Regions from separate parts of the Nocardia sp. NPDC019395 genome, predicted to be linked through region 2. Evidence: riboswitches for the same ligand, from Rfam matches in the RefSeq annotation. Region 2 holds a riboswitch; the other holds the start of a gene.
The links. Region 2 has a riboswitch for S-adenosylmethionine ahead of ABZ827_RS24545 (rhodanese-like domain-containing protein). Riboswitches for the same ligand answer to the same signal wherever they lie in the genome.

Region 1 (3,163 bases), on a different contig from region 2:
GCCGGCGCGCGCGGGGTTTCGGCCCCCTTGGGCCCTGCCTTCGGCCCTCGAGACTCGCGGCTGCGCCGCATGCGCTTCGAGGACTGAAGGCAGGGCCGGGCCAAAACCTCTCAGGGCCTCGTAGGACTCGGCGGCGCCGCTGGGCACGTTCGGTTGGTCCATGAGCTGACCCCTCCGAGTGCCGAGGGTTCGGTGTCGCCGCTGGTAGGGTCACCCTCCGCGGTCACGGCTGCCACCAACCGACCCGCGTGCCGCGAGCACGGACCCTCGAGCCGGACGGTACGAGCCGCACCTGCTGGCCGCGGTGACCGCCGGCTGCCCGCACTGCCCGCGGGGCTTCGCGTGGACATTCGGCCTGATCGGCCCCAGTACGAACCGGTCACGCGGACCTGACCGGCGGCATCTGGAACAATCGCATCCGTGACCGACGCCGAGACTGTGACCGAGGACCATCCCGGCACCGGCAGCCGCCTGGCCGTGTTCCTGCGCTGCCATCTGCCGATGGTTGTGGTTGTCGCGGTGATCGCGGTGGCCGTGGTTTTCGTCGCGCAGGATCGGTGGCGGCGCGGGGCTTTCTTCTTCGGCGGCGCGACGCTGATCGCCGCCGCGTTCCGGCTGTGCCTGCCGACCCTGCGGGTAGGTCTGCTCGCGGTGCGCAGCAGACCGTTCGATGTGGGTGCGCTGACCCTGCTGGGTGGTGCGATCGTCTTCCTCGCCGCCACGATCAATACGCTCGGCGTGGGCTGAACCGGCTGCTCAGCGGCTGGAGCGGGCCAGATCCATCGTCTGATCCAGCAGTTTGCCGATGGCCTCGGCTTCGGTGAGGAACGCGTCGTGGCCGTCCCGGGAGGCGATGATCTCGAAATGCCGGCAGCCCGGCAGCCCGTCCGCCAGCTCCCGCTGGGTGTGCAAGGGATACAGCCGGTCGGAGTCGATACCGCCCACGATGCACGGCACCTGGCAGCTCGCCATCGCCGCGTCGATCCCGCCGCGACCGCGCCCGATATCGTGGCGGTTCATCGCCTCGCTGAGCAGCACATACGTCGAGGGGTCGAAACGTCTGCCCAGCTTCTCGGCCTGGTATTCGAGGTAGCTCTGCACGGCGTATCGGCCGCCGTCCCAGGGATCCTCACCGGTCTGCGGGCTGTTGGCGAACCGGCTGTCCAGTTCGACCTCGGTGCGATAAGTAAGGTGCGCTATCCGCCGCGCGATGCCCATCCCGGCCATCGGCGCGCGGCCGGTGCCGTGATAGTTCCCGCCCTGCCAGTCGGGGTCGCTGGTGATGGCGGCGATCTGGGTGGTCTGCGTCCCGATCTGATCGGCGGTGGCGCGGGCGCCGACCGCGAGGATCAGCGCCGAGGCGATGCGTTCGGGTGCGAGGAGCATCCATTCCAGCACCCGCATCCCGCCCATCGACCCGCCGACCGCAGCGGCCAGACGGTCGACGCCGAGCAGATCGCACAGTCGTAGTTCGGCGCTCACCTGATCGCGGATGGAGATCTCCGGGAACCGCGCCCCCCAGGGCATCCCGTCCGGGTGGGGCGACGCGGGCCCGGTGCTGCCCTGACAGCCACCGAGCACATTGGTCGCGACCACACACCACTCGTCGGTGTCGATGGGCGCCCCCGGCCCGATCATTCCGTTCCACCACCCGGGCGACGGATTATCCGCATCCGGTTCGCCCACCACATGGGAGTCGCCGGTCAACGCATGCTCGATCAGCACCACGTTGTCCCGGGCCGCCGACAGTTCCCCCCACCGCTGCACGACCAACTGAACACCGGGCAGCTCGGCCCCGTTCTCCAGCGTGATATCGCCGATATCGATCAGACCGCGGGTGCCGCCGTCCGGGGGCAGCTGCGCGACGGGTACGTCCGTGACTGGTTTGCTCCCCACCTTCACGCGATGACTTCCACTAGCCCCGCGCCGCCGAAAGCGGCGCCGAAAGTACAGCACCGGCACATAACGGTGACCTCCTGACGTGCGCTTGCTCCCGGCTTTCGGGAGCCCGGTCATCACCCGGAGCACCCCGCCGCAGCAGGAGGGTTGCCGACCAGCGAGCCGGGGCTTGGCGCTGGCGCTCATGACCTGCTCAACATGGTAGCGGTGTGCTCTGGCGTACCGAAATCGGCATATGTCCCCACCAGGTAATCTTGTGGCGCGGTTCACCCGTGTGAAATTTCACGACCGGGGCTGGCTGCACCGTGAGATCACCCGAAGCAGTACGCTCGTCTTGGTTACACCAGACGTCTCGTGGACAACGCGGGATGTATACGTTGTCTATTGAACAGCTGGGGTCCGCTCACAAGCGTGTTCGCCTGGCCGTGCAATGAGGGCACCAGTCTTAGGAGGACACGAAGATCCATGTCCAAGATCAAGGTTGAAGGCACCGTCGTAGAACTCGACGGCGACGAGATGACCCGGATCATCTGGCAGTTCATCAAGGACAAGCTGATCCACCCGTACCTCGATGTGAACCTCGAGTACTACGACCTCGGCATCGAGTACCGCGACAAGACCGACGACCAGGTCACCGTCGACGCCGCCAATGCCATCAAAGAGCACGGTGTGGGCGTCAAATGCGCCACGATCACCCCCGACGAGGCCCGGGTCGAGGAATTCGGTCTCAAGAAGATGTGGCGGTCGCCCAACGGCACCATCCGCAACATCCTCGGCGGCACCATCTTCCGCGCGCCGATCATCATCTCCAACGTTCCGCGCCTGGTGCCCGGCTGGACCAAGCCGATCATCATCGGCCGTCACGCCTTCGGTGACCAGTACCGCGCCACCGACTTCAAGGTCTACGAGGCCGGCACCGTCACCCTCACCTTCACCCCGGAAGACGGCAGCGAGCCGATCGTGCACGAGGTCGTGAAGATGCCCGAGGACGGCGGCGTCGTGATGGGTATGTACAACTTCAAGAAGTCCATCGAGGACTTCGCGCGCGCCTCGTTCAACTACGGGCTGCAGCAGAACTACCCGGTCTACATGTCGACCAAGAACACCATCCTGAAAGCCTATGACGGCATGTTCAAGGACACCTTCGAGGCGGTGTTCGAGGCCGAGTTCAAGAGCGAGTTCGAGGCCGCCGGTCTCACCTACGAGCACCGGCTGATCGACGATATGGTCGCCTCCTCCATGAAGTGGGAGGGCGGCTACGTCT
Region 2 (3,163 bases):
GCGATCCGGCTGGTCGAACGGGGCGCCCGCTTCATCGCCACCAACCCCGACCCCACCGGCCCGTCCCGCGACGGTGTACTCCCCGCGACCGGTTCGGTAGCGGCCCTGATCACCCGCGCCACCGGCCGCGACCCGTACTACGTGGGCAAACCGAACCCGTTGATGATGCGCTCGGCCCTACGACGGATCGACGCCCACTCACAGAGCAGCGTGATGATCGGCGACCGCATGGACACCGACGTCATCTCCGGGATGGAAGCCGGAATGCGCACCATCCTGGTAACCACCGGAATCTCGACAAAGATGTCGATCGAGCACTACCCCTACCGCCCCACCACCGTCCTCGGCTCTGTCGCCGACCTGGTAGGTCGCGTCCGCACCCCCTTCACCTGACCACCCCCAGCATCCACGGGCGGGGCCCACCCGGTTCTGGAGCGACCAGAGCGAAGGAGCGCAGCGACTGAGCGCCGGGAGTGAAGAACCGGGTTAACAGGGCCCCGCCCTCGAGCCGCGGAGCGGCTCCAAAATTACAGCCCGCCCTTCACGGTCGGTCTGCCCCGAGGTACTACAACGCCTGGTCGATATCCCCGAGCAGATCCTCGATATCCTCGAGCCCGACCGACAGACGCACCACCCCGTCCGACAGCCCGATCCCCGCGCGCCCTTCCGCCCCCATCGCCCGGTGCGTGGTCGTCGCCGGATGCGTGATCAGCGATTTCGCGTCACCCAGGTTGTTGGAGATATCGATGATCCGCAACCCGTTGAGCACCTCGAACGCCCGTTTCTTGGCCGTATCCGCCGAGGCCTTCAGCTCGAACGTCACCACCGTCCCACCGCCGCTCATCTGGTCGGTGGCCAGCTTGTACTGCGGGTGAGTTTCCAGGAACGGGTAGCGCACCCAGCTCACCGCCGGATGCTCGTCGAGGTATCGCGCGATCCGGAGCGCCGAATCAGCCGACTGCCGGACCCGCAGCGGCATCGTTTCGAGCCCCTTGAGCAGCGTCCATGCGTTGAACGGGCTCAACGCCGGCCCCGTATGCCGCATAAGCGTTTTGACCGGGCCCTCGATGTATTCCTCCGACCCCAGGATCGCGCCGCCCAGTACCCGGCCCTGACCGTCGATATGTTTGGTGCCCGAATACACGATCACGTCCGCGCCCAGTTCGAACCCGCGTTGCAACAGCGGCGTCGCGAAGACATTGTCCAGCACAACCTTCGCGCCCGCGGCATGCGCGAGTTCGCAGACCCGCCGCACGTCGACCAGCGTCTGCATCGGGTTGGCGGGAGTTTCGAAGAACACCGCCGCCGCCGGTTCCGCGAGCGCCGCTTCCCACTGGTCCAGATCTTCGCCGTCGACGAAAACCGTTTCGATACCCCAGCGCGGCAGGATCTCGTTACACACCACGAAACACGACCCGAACAGGCTGCGCGCGGCGACCAGCCGGTCACCCGCCTTCAGGAGTGCGCCGAGCGCGACGAATACCGCCGCCATACCGCTGGCGGTCGCGAAACAGGCTTCTGCGCCGTCGAGCAGCCGCATCCGTTCCTGGAAGGTGGCCACGGTCGGGTTCCCGTAGCGGGAGTACACGTAATGCTGGGCTTCGCCCGTGAACGCCGCTTCGGCGGCTTCGGCGCTGGCGTAGACGAATCCCGAGTTCAGGTAGAGCGCTTCGGAGGTCTCTTCGAAACCCGACCGGTTCAGGCCGCCGCGCACGCCCAGCGTGGCCGGTCCGACACCTTCGGGCAGTACCCGCTCGAACGCACCGCCGCCGATCACGACTGCCGCCAGGGAAGCCCGTCGGCTCGCCAGCCGGAACCGCCACGGTGCCCGAACTCGTCGAGTGGGCCTTCGAATCCTTCGGAGATGTTGTACGAGGGCGCGATACCGGCACCGGTCGCGGCGTCGGCGGCGTGCGCCGAACGCTGGCCGGACCGGCACAGGAAGAGCACCGGTGCGTCGGCCGGGCGGTCGCCCAGCGCCGAGCGCAGCTGGTCGAGGAATCCGGTGTTGCGTGTCCCGGTGCCATCGACCCACTCCACCAGCAGTGTCGGCTTGGCGATGGGGCTGGTGTCGGGTACGCCGACGAACTTCCATTCGGCTTCGGTCCGCACGTCCACCAGGACGGCGTCGGGATTCTCGGCCAGCAGTTCCCAGGCCTGCTGTGGACCGATATCACCTGCGTAACTCATACGTGTTACCTCCTGCGAATCCGCACTTGCCGCATCTGTTCGATGCGTGCCAGGTCGTCACCCGGAGCACCCCACCGCGGAGGAGGGTTGCCGACCAGCGAGCCGGGGCTTGGCGCTGGCACTCATGACCTAATGCATGAGATTGCCCGGCCCGACCGGCCGCTGTCAAACCCTGGTTGACGGTGCTCGCCGGAATCATTCGACCGGCTGGTTGCACACCCGCCATTCGCCGTCCGTGTGGAACAGCCACCAGGTGGAGGTTGCTTCCGCGCCCTCGACCCGGCTGGTCACATCGACGGTCGCGGTCTCGCCGTTGATCTGGATCGGGCCCAATTTCGTGATCTCGATATCTTTTCCGGTCTCGCCGGGCTGTAGCCGTCCGGCGAACGGGGACCGGGCGGGAACGAAGCCGGGACAGACCGCCTCGCGCGGTGGTTCCGGTCCGTAGCGGCTGCTCACATCGCCGAAGTCGCGGACCGCTCCCGCGATCCGGTCGGATTCTGTGACATTTTTCTCAACGGGCGCCAGCAGGCCGGTGAGCAGGATGCCCCCGAGGACCACGGCCGCGATCACCGCGGCCACGGCGAACGGCGTGATCGTGCGCCGTGGTGGGGTGGCATCCGGGTCGGCGGCCGACGGTTCGTCAGCGGGTCCGGAATCGCTCATACCGATGATCATCCCTGGTCCCGCCATCGATGGTGCGCCCGCACCCCGATAGAATTGCGGTAGACCGCGGGTGGACGGCACAGCAGTCGCCGCGGAGACGTGGGAAGACGTGCAGCGAACCGGCTGCCCCGGGGCGGCGCGACAACGGCGCATACGGGCCACGCGTCAACTTAGCCTAAGCTAAGTGCAACGCCAGTGATTTCTTTCGACCGATAAGGGTGCGCGAAACAGATGACCGAGCAGAAGGAAGCGAATCGCCCGCTTCGGATCGCGATCGTGGGGGCTGGTCCGGCGGGGATCTACGCCG

Region 1: another riboswitch for S-adenosylmethionine. It lies ahead of ABZ827_RS25745 (homoserine O-acetyltransferase); the one in region 2 lies ahead of ABZ827_RS24545 (rhodanese-like domain-containing protein).

Annotation. Positions count from the first base shown of each region.
Region 1 is NZ_JBEYBT010000016.1:59,520-62,682, forward strand. Features, by position in the region: gene ABZ827_RS25740 (DUF3017 domain-containing protein) at 502-747, shown strand; gene ABZ827_RS25745 (homoserine O-acetyltransferase) at 757-1,857, opposite strand; SAM riboswitch class IV at 1,979-2,089, opposite strand; gene ABZ827_RS25750 (NADP-dependent isocitrate dehydrogenase) at 2,365-3,163, shown strand, end outside.
Region 2 is NZ_JBEYBT010000014.1:67,008-70,170, reverse strand. Features, by position in the region: gene ABZ827_RS24555 (HAD-IIA family hydrolase) at 1-393, shown strand, start outside; gene ABZ827_RS24550 (O-succinylhomoserine sulfhydrylase) at 566-1,777, opposite strand; gene ABZ827_RS24545 (rhodanese-like domain-containing protein) at 1,774-2,190, opposite strand; SAM riboswitch class IV at 2,208-2,320, opposite strand; gene ABZ827_RS24540 (hypothetical protein) at 2,386-2,856, opposite strand; gene ABZ827_RS24535 (FAD-dependent oxidoreductase) at 3,088-3,163, shown strand, end outside.